4 regions of the Bradyrhizobium sp. CCBAU 051011 genome follow, and region 2 is predicted to be linked to each of the others. Evidence: riboswitches for the same ligand, from Rfam matches in the RefSeq annotation. Region 2 holds a riboswitch; each other region holds the start of a gene.
What was found. A riboswitch is a leader RNA that binds a small molecule or an ion and turns the genes downstream of it on or off. The one in region 2 is predicted to bind cobalamin.

Region 1 (3,591 bases), 3.5 Mb from region 2:
TTCGCCCGCCAGCTCGCCTCCCCCTTCCCCTTGTTGGCTGCCGTCGGCGCGAAGACCAGCCGAATCGAGATTGGCACGGCCGTGATCGACATGCGCTATGAGAACCCGCTCTACATGGCGGAAGATGCCGGTGCGGCCGATCTCATCTCCGGCCAACGTCTGCAGCTCGGCATCAGCAGAGGATCGCCTGAGCAGGTGATCGATGGGTGGCGGTATTTCGGCTTTCAGCCGGCCGATGGCGAAAGTGATGCCGACATGGGGCGGCGCCACGCAGAGGTCTTCCTGGACCTCTTGCGCGGCCGGGGTTTCGCGCAACCAAATCCCCGGCCCATGTTTCCCAACCCGCCCGGGCTGCTGCGTCTCGAGCCGTATTCCGAAAGCCTTCGCGAGCGGATCTGGTGGGGTGCCGGTTCGAATGCCACGGCAATTTGGGCGGCAAAGCTCGGCATGAATTTGCAGAGTTCGACGCTCAAGAGCGACGAGACCGGAGAAGCCTTCCACATCCAGCAGGCCGCTCAGATTCGGGCCTACCGTGCTGCCTGGAAAGAGGCTGGCCATGCACGAGAGCCGCGGATCTCGGTCAGCCGCAGCATCATCGCACTCGTGAACGACCGCGATCGCGCGTATTTCGGAAGCGGAGGCGAAGGTGAAGACCAGGTCGGATTCATCGACGAAAGGACACGGGCAATTTTCGGGCGCAGCTACGCTGCCGAGCCGGATGCGCTGATCGAGCAACTAAGAGCGGACGAGGCGATTGCCGAAGCCGATACCCTCCTCCTGACCGTCCCCAATCAACTCGGGGTCGAGTACAACGCCCATGTAATCGAAGCAATTCTCACTCACGTCGCACCCGCTTTGGGATGGCGTTGAGCCGCTCTCTTTTAGAGTAAGCGCCACGCTGATGTTGCAGTCGTGGGGAGGCGCGCGATTGACAGCTCTTTCAAATTAAAATTATGGTGAACATGACGGTTCTCCTTCGGGAGATCAAAAGGGAATACGGTGCGGGGATCTCCCCAACGCCGTGGCTGCCCCCGCAACTGTAAGCGGTGAGCCTTCGCCAAATGCCACTGGGCCTGCGGGCCTGGGAAGGCGGCGATAGGCAACGACCCGCAAGCCAGGAGACCTGCCGTCAGTCGTGGTCACACGCGAGCACATTGGGCGGGGTGTCCTGGTGGGTGTTGAGCCGTTCTCTTCTCGAGGCAGCGGCCAAACTGCGTTCGCGGTGACGTGCCACGTTATCGCGAGCCATATTGATGAATTCCCATACGATCTTGGCGCCGCGGCACCGCCGGGCGTTTCTCAGTTCGATTGCATTCTCCTGCCTGCTTCTTCCCGCTGATGGCTGGGCACAATCCGGAAGGCCGAACCAGACGCTCGACCCCGTGGTGGTGCATCCGTCGGCAACGCCGCCGAATGCCCGCAGCGTCCGACGCGGCGCTGCTAGCCGCGCCGCGCGTCTCCGCCAGCAACGCAACGTGGCAGTCCACGGCGCTACGCCGGTCGCCACGCCGACAGGTCCGGCCTTCGCCGCACCGACGCTCAACCTCACCGGCACCAGCACGGCTGGCAGCCGGCTCGGCCTGACGCGGCTGCAGACCCCCGCCAGCGTGGAGGTGATCTCGGCTGAAACCATCGCCGAGCGCGGCCAGCAGAATATCCTCGACGCGGTGACGCAAAACGCCACCGGCTTCACGGCGAGCCCGGCACCCGGCAATGGCGGCGTCTCGTTCAATACCCGCGGCTTCACCGGCCTCGGGTCCGTGATGACGTTGTATGACGGCACCCAGCTTTATATCGGTGCCGGCACGGCGACGTTTCCGTTCGACACCTGGTCGACCGAGCGCATCGAGGTGCTGCGCGGCCCTGCGTCGGTGATGTATGGCGCGGGCGCGGTCGGCGGCGCCATCAACGTGGTTTCGAAACTGCCGTTGTGGGTCCCTCGCAACCAGGCCGAGGTCTCGCTGGACAGCAACATGACGCGGCGAATTGCCGTGGATAGCGGCGGGCCGGTCAGCAAGGACGTCGCGTATCGGATCACCGCCGCCGGCAATCTGTCGGACGGCTGGGTCGATCGGGACAACACCTCGAATGTCGCCCTTCATGCCGTGGCCCAGATCAGGCAGAACGAAGACGTCACCTGGACGCTGTCCACGGACTACGGCGACCGCAATCCATCGCGGTACTTCGGCACGCCGTTGATCAACGGCAAGCTCGATGAACAGCTACGATTCAAGAACTACAACGTCAGCGACAGCCACATCCGCTACCAGGATAGCTGGAACCAGGTGAAGACCGAATGGCAGGTCGCTGATGGAATCTCGATTCAGAACACGCTCTATTATTTGAGCTCCAAGCGACACTGGAAGGACGTCGAAAGCTACGCCTATAATCCCGCCACCGGCCTGATCAATCGAAGCAGTTACATCGAGATTTTTCACGATCAGCAGCAGTTCGGCAATCGCATGGATGCGAAATTCCGCGGACATGTGCTTGGCATGGTCAATGAGTTCGTCGCAGGCTACGACGTCAACAGCATCAATTTTACTCATACCAACAATTCGCCCTATGGCGGCTTGTCATCCGTCAACCCATTCAACTTCGTTCCAGGCGTATTCAACAGCCCGAACGCCACGGTTCCCGGCTTTGGCAGCGTGACCAACCAAAACGCGCTGTTTGCCGAGAACAGACTGTCGGTGACCGAGCAGCTATCCTTGATTGCCGGCATCCGTCAGGATGAGCCGACAATCACACGCACCGACTATGTCTCGCCCGCCAACAGCTTCGAAAAGTCGTTCTCCTCGACGACCTGGCGCGCGGGTGCGGTCTATACGCCCGTCAAGGATCTCGCTTTCTATGGCCAGTACTCCACCGCGGTCGATCCGGTCGGCGGGCTCATCTCGCTGTCCGCCGCAAACAAGAATTTCGACCTGGCAACCGGCAAGCAGATCGAGGTCGGCGTCAAGCAATCTTTCCGGGGCGGCCGCGGCGAATGGACTCTGGCCGGCTATGAGATCGTGAAGAACAGCCTGCTCGCACGCGATCCCAACATTCCGTCGCTGACCGTTCAGGTCGGCCAGCAATCATCGCGTGGCGTCGAAGCATCGGTCGGCCTCTTGCTCGACTATGGCTGGCGAATCGATGCCAACACAGCCTTCCTGCGCGCGAAGTATGACGACTTCGTGCAGGCGGTCGGCGGCGGAAGCGTGAACTATGCCGGCAACGTGCCTGTCAATGTGCCGCAGAACGTCTCCAATATCTGGGCGACATGGGCCTTTGCACCGAACTGGTCGGCCAATGCGGGCGTGCAGATCGTCGGCAAGACCTTTGCGGACAATGCCAACACGCTCACACGTCCGGCCTACAACATCGTCAATGCCGGTGTGCAGTGGAAGCCCGATCTCAATACCACCGTGTCGTTTCGCGTCTACAATCTCTTCGATGAGATTTACACGACGTCGGGCGGCACCACTCAATGGCTGCTCGGAATGCCTCGCACGGCCCAGCTCGCCGTCAACGTGAAGTTCTGAGCGTGTCACGCGCCCTGAAACGCACGCTCCGGCGGTGGCTGTATATCGGCCACCGCTGGATCGG
Region 2 (3,591 bases):
CGTATCGCTGACACGCAGCGAGGCGCTGGTCTCGGAGCCGTAGCGGCGGGTCGGATCGAGGTTCACGTTGAAGAACAGCGCCGGGATGAAGTGGATCTCGTTCTCGAGGTCCATGCTGTAGATGCTCGATTGCATCTGGAAGCCACCGCTCTTGATGCGGAATCCGCCCTCGATGTCGTGCGAGGTCTGGGTCTTCAACTGGAAAGTCCCTGGAACGAAGAAGGGACCGCTGGAGACGCGCTCGTCGACGGTCGGGGTTCGGAATGCGCGCGCGGCGCGGCCGAATACCGAGAACACGCTGTTGAAGCGATGCTCGAGGCCAACATGCAGCGCGTACTGTGTTTCGTTGCTGTCCAATGGAGAGGCCGCGGGGCTGCAATTGAAGAACATGGCGCAACCGGGTGCATTGGGATCAAACCGATCCCGGGCACTCAGGCTGGTATTTTGAACCCTGGCGCCATAGGAGAAATCGGTCGTCGGCAATAGGCCGACCGTGTGCTGCCAGTAGCCGGCCAGCGTCTGCTGCGACAGGTCGTAGATGTGGGTCGGCGCAAGGCCTTTGAACGCTCCGCGGTCCTGATTGAATGTCGCGTCGTAATAATCGATGCCGGTCAGGATCTGCGAGGGAATTCCGAAGATCGAGTTCTTGATGCTCAATCGCGGCGTGATCGACCAGGTCAGCAAGGATGCGTCGTTATAGGTGGAGGAGAAGCTCGGAAGTGGCGAGGCAAACGGTACAGCGCCGAAGAAACCGCTTTGCGTGTCCTTCTTCCGAACGCCGCCGTCGACAATCAGGTCGACGCCATTCATGATTGTCTTGGTAAAGCCGGTGGTGGCGCTGGCGCCCTGCTGGTTGCCGTAATCGAACGGCGTATTGGTGCCTCTGCGATCGGTGACGAGTTGATCTAGTCCGATGGAGGGATCGACGGTGCGTCCGCCCGGGAAACCGAGCTTCTGGTCGTCGCCGGTCACCGTAAGGAAGGCCTTGAGGTCCGGTGTGGAATAATTGAGATTGCCGACCCCGTTGCGCTGGTCGAGGGCGTTGTTGACCCGGTAACCGTCGGACTTGATGGCGTTGCCATAGAAGGACGTCGACCAAGGTCCGTAATTGGTAGCGGCCGAGACATTCGCAAGCCGTTGGTTGAACGAGCCGGCGCCGGCCTCGGCGCGCATGGCAACAGGAGGGCCGCCGACGCCGTCCTTCAGGACGATGTTGACGACGCCGCCGACCGCGTTGTCGCCGTAGAGCACCGCGCCGCTGTTGCCGCGGGTGATTTCAATGCGCTCAATCGAATTGAGTGGAATGGTCGAAAAATCGACGCCGGCCATGTCGATGTCGTTGAGCCTTCGGCCGTTGATGAGCACCAGCGTATTTGAGGTCGCGAAAGCGCCGAATCCGCGGAGGTCGACGCTGGTCTTGGCGCCGTTGACGCCGCCATACAGGCTCGTCAGTTGCACGCCGGGCGTTTGCGCGATGATTTCCTGCAACGTTTGTGCGGGCGAATGCGCGATCTCTTCGGCGGTAATAACGGTCGACGCCGTGCCGACAATACCTGAAAACTGCCGGCCGCCGCTGCCGCCCGCGCCTTGCGAAGCACTTTGCGATGAGGCGCCCGAACCGGTCCCGGCTGCGGGCCGTGTGCCGGTCGGGGGCGCTGCCGCCGGCACGACGCGGCGCGAGGTCGATCCTTCATCATAGGTCGGTTTGGCGCGGGTCCGATTCAGGTCCGTGGGCGAGGTTATCTCGATCGGCGGCAATTGCTCAGGCGGCGTCTGTGCCGCTGCGCCGGAAATGCCGAGCGACACGATCGGTATGAGGAAGCTGGAAGCAAGCCAGACGCGGCGGCGCGTAGCGGCTCTGTTGGTGGAAGACATGGTTCAGACCTCGGTATGACGTCAGTGGCACGTCACAGCGAACCAAGTCTCACCGTATGCTAACCGAGCTTAGGTGAAGCTAATGTCTGTACTCCCCGACCGACATCTTCGCGTGTGACCACGGCTGACGGCAGGTCTCCTGGCTCGCGGGTCGTTACCCCATCGTCGCCTTCCCAGGACCGAGAGCCCAGTGGCGTGTGACGAAGGATTCGCCGCTTACAGTTGCGGGGGCAGCCGCGGAATTGGGGGATTTTCCCCGCACCGCATTCCCTTTTGATCCCCAAAACGGGAACCGTCGGGAACTATGGTAGAAGTCTGTCAAAGTCTGAGTCAATCCGCCCCAGCGCGCCGAGCGATCCCTACTGGACGAGTGCGCTATTTTTGCCGCATGAGCACGCGTGCCCGACCGTCTGTACCGGAGCGGGCAAAACTGCTTTAGGACGATCGATGAGTGTTGAGGCCGTAACCCTGACCAACGAGATTGCCACGCGCCGGCGGATCGGCGCGGTGGCGGCGCTTTCCGTCCTCGTTGTGTTCCTGATGCTGATCTCGCTTGGCATCGGGCCGGTGCGGCTGTCGCCGCTTTCAGTGGTGCAAGCGCTGTTGGGCGCCGGCAGCGACGTATCGCAGGTGATCGTGCGGGAGATCCGCCTGCCGCGCACGCTGCTGGCGCTCGCGATCGGCGCTATTCTTGGCCTGTCGGGCGCTTCGCTGCAAGGCTTGCTCCGCAATCCACTGGCCTCGCCCTCGTTGTTCGGCGCGCCGCAATCGGCCGCCTTCGGCGCCGTGCTGGTGATTGCGCTGGGGCTGGCCGATGTGCGCTCCTACGCGCTGCCGGTTGCGGCGATCGCTGCGGCCTTCGGTTCGGTGTTTGTGCTGCTCACCATCGCCGGCCGCAATGCCGGGCTGCTGATCCTCATCCTCTCGGGGCTCGCGATATCGAGTTTCGCGGGTGCTGCCACCGCGCTGGTGATGAACCTCTCCAGCAATCCCTTCGTGGTGCTGGAGATCGCGTTCTGGCTGTTGGGCTCGCTGGAGGACCGCAGTTTTCAGCATGTGATGCTGGCGTTTCCCTTCATCATTGCCGGCGCGATCATGCTGTTCAGCCAGCGCCATGCCTTTCGCGCGCTCAGTCTCGGCGAGGAAACCGCGCAAAGCCTCGGCGTCGATGTCGGCCGCCTCCGGCTGTTCGTGATCTCGGGCGTCGCACTCGGCGTCGGCGGTGCGGTCGCGGTTACCGGCACCATCGGTTTCATCGGCCTGGTCGCGCCCCATCTGATGCGGCCCGTGATCGGTCACGATCCGGGGCGGCTGTTGATCCCGAGCGCGCTTGCTGGCTCGGCGCTGCTGCTCGCGGCCGATATCGCGGTGCGCATCATTCCCTCGACCTCGGATATCAAGGTCGGCGTGCTGACCTCGATTATCGGCGTACCGTTCTTTCTCTATCTGATCATGCGCGAACGCCGCGCGCTCAGCGGAGGCGTTGCATGAGCGAGACATCATTGCTGAGCGCAAGGGAGTTAGGCGTGCGGCTCGCCGGCCGCGTCGTGCTGACTGACGTTTCGCTCGCGCTTGACGCGGGACATCTGGTTGCCCTGGTCGGGCCGAACGGCGCCGGCAAGACCACGCTGTTGCGCTCGTTGGCCGGGCTGATCCCGTCCGAAGGCGAGATCGCGATCGGCGGTCAAACACTGGCCACGCTTCCGCTGCGCGAGC
Region 3 (3,591 bases), 3.5 Mb from region 2:
GTGCCGGTTTCGACAATCGTGTAGGCCGCGGTCGCGCGCCAGGTCTCGAACCGGGCAACGTCGACGACATCGTCGATCCGTCCACCAAGGCTGATGTTCAGCCGCTCGCCGATCGGCAATTGCCACAGCGCAAACACCGAATTGATATCTTGCGTTCCCTTGAGCTGGGGCGTCTGCGGCCCCGGAATCGGGAGCAGCTTGGTAGCATAGGTGTTTGCGGTTTCGTGTTGTGTTCTGGAGCCAAAAATAAGCGATCCTAGCGGCCCCATTTTCAGGTTGCCCTGGTATTCGGCGCCGACACTGTTGCCGACGTAATCGGAAATGGTCGATGTCGTGTTCTGCGGCAGTTTGTTGATCTTGTAGCTTACCTCGTTGAAGGAGCGGTCGATGTGGGTCTCGAACACGTTGAAGCTATGGTTCAGGACTCCGTCGAGCGTATCGAAAGAGGCGCGTCCCCAAACCTGCTGGAGCAGACGCGTGGCGCTTGAAGGCGTGTCGGGAAATGCGCCGGTCGCCGCATCATATGCCGATCGCGTGAACGAGGAGAGAACTCCGGATTCCAGCCGCACACCTTCTCCGGCGTCGTAGCCGATGCGCGCCGAGCCGCCGACGCGATCAAATCCGTCGCGCTCGAGCGGGCCATACTTGGCCTCAAGTGCCGGAATGCGATAACCAAAACGCGAGAAGCCGTTGCTGTGTTGTCCGCCTGCGGCAACAGCGTATGACCACGGACCAGCGGAGCCTGTCACCGATCCGCTGGTGGCGGCAGTGCCATAGCTTCCGCCCTCGGCGCGGACGTTGAATTGGGCGGGGCCGCCGCCCTTCCTGGTGATGATGTTGACGACACCGCCGATCGCGTCCGAGCCGTAGAGCGCACTTTGCGGCCCCTTCAACACCTCGATTCGCTCGATCGAGCTCGGCATGAGCATCGCGAAATCGAAGTCGCCGCTGGCGGCGGTTGGATCGTTGACACGAATGCCATCGATCATCACCAGGGTCTGACCGGTGTTGGCGCCGCGCAACCGGATGCTCGTCGTCGCGCCGGGGCCGCCGCTTTCGGTGATGTCGAGGCCCGGAACGGTTCGCAAAGCATCGACCAGGGACCCCGGATTGGTAGTTGCAATCGTCTCCTTGTTGACGACGCTAACGGCGCTTCCTGTACGGCTGAGCGGCTCCGGCGTTCGGTCCGGTGTGATCACCAATTCGGACGGTTGCGGTGGCGAGGAATCGGGCCTTGCCGGCACAGCCTGCCTCGTGCGCGCTGCGTTGTCCGTTCGGCGAACGGGCTTGGCGGGCTTGGCCGACGGCTTGGGTTCGACCACGACCTCTGGAAGTTTCTGCGGACCCGACTGGGCGATCGCCTCTTCAGGAAGGCCAAACAGGCCAAATAACGCGGCGAAGCCCGCGGCAAACCTACAGAATCCCATGACCACCTTTCCTTCGACCCACCGTCGAACGAGTTGAGCTTGGTCATCGGCCGGTCTCCTGGCTCGCGGTCGTCTCCCGGTCCGCCTTCCCAAACCAATGCAGGTTCAGTGGCTATGTTGGACTGAGAATGGCCGCTTACAGTTGCGGGGGCAGCTGCGGCATTGGGGGTGTTTCCCCGCACCGCATTCCCGTTTCACCTTCTACGAAGGCACCGATGACGGATGGAACGAAGCACAGAGCGACATCCGACGCAACCATTGGCGTCGACCCGCTTACGACGAGGCTCCGGACGATCGTGCGGAGAACCTATGAAAAAAAACACCGGTGAGGCAACCAAGCAACGCCCAGAACAGCAGGCTCGTAATGGTCACGGAGACCACGAACTGATGCGAGAGCGCATCGGGAACGTCGCTATGCGCGCCGGCATGCTGTGGCGCGCCAACCAGGTGTGGAGAGACGACCAGGCAAAATCCCAGCACGGTGGCCCAGACGGCGCGATGCAGAAAAATGAGACCCATGCCGAGGGCAGTTGCCAGTGCGGTCATGGTCCACCAAAGCTGACGTGCCCCCAGGGCGGCGACCGGTGCGCCCGGGAGCTCGGGCGGCAATCCAAGCCCCGGCGCGGCGGTGAAGACCACAAAGCCGCTTAGGCCCCACAACAGTGCTTCGTGCCGGTCTACGCCGCCGCGCATGGCATAGAAGCCGGCCAGCAAGAGCGAAAATCCAATTGCCGTGAGAATATTGGCGGCAGCCGTCAGGCCGTTGCGCTGCAATCCTTCGGCTGGTTTCCAAGCGGTGGCCTCATGTTCGTGAGAGGCGTGATTATGGGGCGCATGCCCCTTGGTGGATTCGCCCGTCGGCTTGACACCGGCTTCCGGCGCCTGGTGTTCGTAGGTTTCGGCTTTGAGGATCAGCGGGACGGTGCTGAAGTATTGCAGGACAGTGACCGCGGCACCGCCGATCAGTCCGCTCAAGACCGCGGAAAAGACAATCGAACGAAAAATCGACATCGCAAATCAGTGGCAGGGAAACGCATTCGAATGACGGACGTCGTGCGCGGCGTTGTGGACGGCATCGATATGGGAGAAACCGACGAACCCCACGATGAAGAGACCGAGAGCCATGGCGAGAGCTGCCTGGTAGACCACGCTCAGGTCATGACTGGCGATCGGCAAACTGGCAGCGGTACGAGTCTGTTGCATGACGGTTCTCCAAGGAAGCAGGCATTTCTAGCGGAAACGAATGTCTTTCGCGACCCCTAATTGCCCATTTGTTCGATTACGTCCCGGCTGGTGAGGTGAAAATTGACCCCGCGCGCAATTTCTCTTCGAGCAATTTTGGCCGCCGCCGCGGCACGGAAGGCGCGCTCCTGGTTGCGAAAAAAGGCCAGGCAATCATCAGGCTCCGGAAAAAACTGCAGTAGCGTTCGAAAGGCAAGCCGATGCACCATGCAGAAGCCGCGATGGTTGTCCGGCTCGAACGCCAAAGCGTCGATATCATCCCGCCAGCAAACTGGATTGTCGCTTTGATGCAACGGTAACTCCGGAGTTCAGCCCAGCGGAGCGGATTCGCTTTAGCCGCGCAGGTAGCGCCAGCCGATAACGACGCCGCTCACCGAGACGATAGCGCCCAGAATCGACAGCAGCCACACCACAATGTCCCAAGCCGGGCGGTACATCAGGAACAGTTGAAAGTCGAAACTGTGCAGCGCGTTGAACAACCAGCGATATGTGCGTCGGCTGCTGTCCACGCGGCCGATGATATCGCCGGTGACCGGGCTGATGTGAAACCACGTCTTTGCGTCATCATCAAACACCGCACGCAACACCGGCAGTTCGCGGTCATGATGATGTGCATACCAGTAAGTGTCGTATTCCTTGAGGGTCAATCGCTCCGTGATGTGAGCGTGCGGCGGCAGTTTTGCTGCGGCAGTCCAGAGGCGATCCTGCGAAAGCTTTGCAAATTCGCCCGATGTCACATCCAGTGGCGTCTGCGTGCCATCACGTGATGCAACGATGATCATCGGGCTGCCATCGAGCCAGACGAAACGCGCTTCAGTCGCGCCGAATTGCAGCGTTGGCAGCTTCGCCGCAATGGTCGGTATGTCATGGCCGGCATAGCGTTGCAGAACTTCGCGCGTTGTGTTGCGCCCGGAAAAATACT
Region 4 (3,591 bases), 2.4 Mb from region 2:
AAATGGATTGCAATTCGGCCAGAGCTTACGCCTGGTCACCAGAGCGTCCTGCGCGAATGAGGCGATTTAGATCAAGGGTCGCTGAACGCATGTCTTTATGTATCAACAGCATAGATGCATCCCATCGAAACAATCGATTTCACCAGTTTTGCGGAATGCTGTTAGAAAGCGAGCATAGTCTGGTGCAAATGGCACACATACTCGGACGTCACTTCCATCGCGGATGAGTGATCACAGGTGGGCGAAGCATTGGCGGACAGCCTCTTTTCGGTGGGTTCATCTTGAAGCATATCTTTGATGATCGCCTCAAGATTACGTGACCGACGCACTTGTCGAGCTTCACGCGATCGTTGGGCCGAATTCCCTGAATAGAGCAGAAGGAAGCGAAACCTGATTTCATTTGGAACGTATATCGGCCTTCCCGTGGCTAAAGTTAACGGCGAATGCCCCCGCCGTAAATGAACCGCCGGCACCCTCCCTCTGCCGACGGAAGCTGGTGCGATGTGTAGCAGCGTCGCTCCCCCCCAGACTGACTTCCGCCCGGCCGCCGAAAAGGAGGCCGGGCATTTTTTTGGCGAGCAGGAGCGCCAGCTTGCAGATCTTGCATTTGATCTCACTCACGCCCATGAATTCAGGGGGCGGCGCCGCGTCCTCGCACCAATCCATCGATAGGTCAGAACGGCCCATCGGATTAGTTGATGTCTGTCAGCGGCCTATTATTCCGCAACGATAGTGGGCCGGCAGAAAAGCTTTTTTCCTAAGGACAGGCATGGCATTTACCAGTTGCGCTTCGGCCAATCGCCAGGTTCGCATCAAATGCATCGCGGTCAGCATCCTGATTTGTTGACCTACGAGTTGACACGCGATGAAGGCTCTGGATGGAAAGTTGAAACCTAGGCTATCGTCGAGTGGTAAATTCCTTCGCCGATCGCCGATGTTCCCAGTTGGCGCGACACAATTCACCAAAATGTCTGGTCAGCAGCGGGCGCTCGCCGGTGTCCCACGCACCTTTGATGAATTGCATCATGGCGCAGGGAAAGCCATGCGCAACGCACCGCATGATCATGCCGAGAGCCAAGGAGGATTTCCCTTTGCTCGCGCAGGTGTGGACGATGATGAGTCCCTTCTCACCGCTCTTGGCGGCTATCATCCGGTCGCGCGCTGCTTTTTTTCTTCGCCATTTTGGCCGCATGGTGGGCGTCCAGCGAGGCTTCAGAGGTCACGGTTTCGTCCTCAGCGGCATCAGGTTCGGAAGTCATGAGCACGCTCTACGGCTTGACAAGCTGCACGCTTGGGCAAATGGTGGGGTGGCGTTGGTTCCTGTCCTAGGACAGGCGAAGAGGGAATGCGATAGGGCTCTAGCCGCGAAGCTTGGACCTGAAGCGCAGCCGCCCCCGCGACCGTGACCGGAGAGATCTCTAGGAGCCACTGACCCGTCAAGGGTTGGGAAGGTGGAGATCGAAGGGAAAACCTGCTCCGCAAGCCGGGAGACCTGCCAGCGCAGAGACTTGAGACCGGCGGACGGGGTGCTCCGCGACGGCAACGAACCGTAGTGTCTCCGGTTCGTGCGCCTCATCGCCTCCGCCAAAAATCGAGGAGGGCGATGACCGTCACGCTTCATGTCTGCATCACCTGCCGTGCCGACCAACCCGTAAGAGAAGGCAAAATCACGCCAGGCGCGCGTCTGCACAGCGCCATTCTCGCCGGCGTGCCGGAAGACGTCCACGTGGTTCCGGTCGAATGCCTGTCTGCTTGTAGCCAGGGTTGCGCGCTCAGCGCGCCTGGACGGTGGTCTTACGTCTGCGGCCGCCTGTCCGACATAAACGCGCCGGACGTGATCGCCGGTGCTGCGGCCTATGCGGCGACGGCCGACGGCATCGTGCCGTGGCGCAGCCGGCCGGAGATCTTCCGCAAACAATCGCTTGCCCGCATTTCCACCGATTACCATGAAACGGATCTGCTGCTCGCCGCAGACTATGCCGTGCATGAGGCGGGCCTTGCGCCCGCGGCGGCGCGCCTCGGCGCGGCCACACCATCGCTCTACCACCTACGCGACACATCCCGATCAGCCGCGTGCTCGCTCGTTGACCGAGGAAATTTCGCGCGTTGTGCGTGCGCGTGCGGTCAACCCAAATGGATGTCCGGGATGATGCGCCACGGCTTTCGGGGCGCGGCGGAAATCGCTGCCACGCTAGAGCATATGGCCAGCTTTGCACATCTTGCCGATGCGGTGCCCACGCATCTCTTCGATCTCTATTACGACGCGATGCTTGGCAGCGACAACGTGCGCACTTTCATGGCGCGCGAGAATCCGGCGGCGCTTGCGGCGATCGAGACTTGCTTCACCCGTTTGAATCAAGCTTCGCCCTGGAGGACACGGCGCAATTCGATTGCGGTCGCGCTGCGGGAGGCTTCATGAGCGCTGTTGCGATCAAGGGCTGGTGCCCCAGCGCCTTACGGCCGATGCGGTCGGGAGATGGGCTCGTGGTTCGCATCCGGCCGCACGGTGGCCGGCTGGCTCCGAAGCAGGCAGCGGGAATTGCGGTGCTGTCCGAGCGCTACGGCAACGGCCTGATCGATCTGACCAGCCGGGGCAACCTGCAAATCAGGGGTGTCAGTGATCAAGGTCATCGGCCCTTGATCGAGGAACTCTCACGGCTGCACTTGCTCGATCCCGATGCGGAGTCGGAAGCGCGGCGCAACATCCTTGTCTCGCCCTTCTGGAGCGCCAGTGACGATACCTGTTTTCTCGCAGCAGAACTTGAACGCGGGCTTGTGATGGGACCGCCCGACCTGCCGACCAAATTCGGCTTCGCCGTTGATTGCAGCACAGAGCCCGCGCTGGCCGGCGCCTCCGCCGACATCCGGATCGAGCGCAGCATCGCGGGAGAGCTGATCGTGCGTGCCGACGGTGCGGAGCATGGTCGTCCCGTCTCACGGACAGAAGCGGTAAGCGTTGCGCTCGCGCTTGCCGAGTGGTTCGTCGACTCGGGCGGAGCCAGGGAGGGGAGAGGGCGAATGAAAGCGCATGTCGGGGCTGGCGCAAAACTGCCCGACGCGCTTCGTAGCAACGTCAAGCCGGCTTGCATGATCGCGGAGCCGCGTCCCGGACTTTATCCGCAAGGCGCGATGGTCGCTGCGGCTTTCGGACAGCTGACACATGCCGCTCTCAGCCATCTTGCCGGATGCTCGCAAGGATTACGGATGACGCCCTGGCGCATGATTGTGGCGGAAGGATTGCGCGAAATGCCCCACTGCGAGAGCCTCGTCACCCAAGCGGACGATCCGATCCTGCGCGTCGTCGCCTGCAGCGGTGCGCCCGCCTGCTGTGAGGCGCACTGCGACACTCGTGCACTTGCAGCGTCGCTTGCGTCGCATATTGCCGCGGACGAGAGGCTTCACGTCTCTGGCTGTGCCAAAGGCTGTGCTCATTCGGGGACTGCTGCGCTCACCCTTGTTGCGACCCGCGAGGGATTTGATGTCATCCGCAGCGGCTCAACGAGGGATACGCCTAGCCAGCGTGGAGTAAGCGCAGGCCGAATGATCGCGGATCCTTCCGTTCTAACGGGAGCGCCCTGATGACGCACGTCT

Region 1: linked by a shared signal. The riboswitch ahead of ACH79_RS24580 (TonB-dependent siderophore receptor) and the one ahead of ACH79_RS08635 (TonB-dependent receptor) in region 2 are both predicted to bind cobalamin.
Region 3: linked by a shared signal. The riboswitch ahead of ACH79_RS24555 (TonB-dependent siderophore receptor) and the one ahead of ACH79_RS08635 (TonB-dependent receptor) in region 2 are both predicted to bind cobalamin.
Region 4: linked by a shared signal. The riboswitch ahead of ACH79_RS44670 (DUF1636 family protein) and the one ahead of ACH79_RS08635 (TonB-dependent receptor) in region 2 are both predicted to bind cobalamin.

The regions. Positions count from the first base shown of each region.
Region 1 covers NZ_CP022222.1:5,272,752-5,276,342, reverse strand. The annotation lists gene ACH79_RS24585 (LLM class flavin-dependent oxidoreductase) at 1-870, shown strand, start outside; cobalamin riboswitch at 950-1,146, shown strand; gene ACH79_RS24580 (TonB-dependent siderophore receptor) at 1,254-3,527, shown strand; gene ACH79_RS24575 (PepSY domain-containing protein) at 3,530-3,591, shown strand, end outside.
Region 2 covers NZ_CP022222.1:1,793,413-1,797,003, reverse strand. The annotation lists gene ACH79_RS08635 (TonB-dependent receptor) at 1-1,875, opposite strand, end outside; cobalamin riboswitch at 1,987-2,187, opposite strand; gene ACH79_RS08630 (iron ABC transporter permease) at 2,323-3,366, shown strand; gene ACH79_RS08625 (ABC transporter ATP-binding protein) at 3,363-3,591, shown strand, end outside.
Region 3 covers NZ_CP022222.1:5,268,367-5,271,957, forward strand. The annotation lists gene ACH79_RS24555 (TonB-dependent siderophore receptor) at 1-1,427, opposite strand, end outside; cobalamin riboswitch at 1,458-1,659, opposite strand; gene ACH79_RS24560 (CbtA family protein) at 1,701-2,438, opposite strand; gene ACH79_RS24565 (CbtB-domain containing protein) at 2,445-2,630, opposite strand; gene ACH79_RS24570 (hypothetical protein) at 2,687-2,962, opposite strand; gene ACH79_RS24575 (PepSY domain-containing protein) at 3,002-3,591, opposite strand, start outside.
Region 4 covers NZ_CP022222.1:8,527,511-8,531,101, reverse strand. The annotation lists partial or broken gene ACH79_RS40150 (cob(I)yrinic acid a,c-diamide adenosyltransferase) at 950-1,259, opposite strand; cobalamin riboswitch at 1,298-1,515, shown strand; partial or broken gene ACH79_RS44670 (DUF1636 family protein) at 1,604-1,933, shown strand; gene ACH79_RS44665 (cobaltochelatase subunit CobN) at 1,982-2,419, shown strand; gene cobG (precorrin-3B synthase) at 2,416-3,579, shown strand; gene ACH79_RS40135 (precorrin-8X methylmutase) at 3,579-3,591, shown strand, end outside.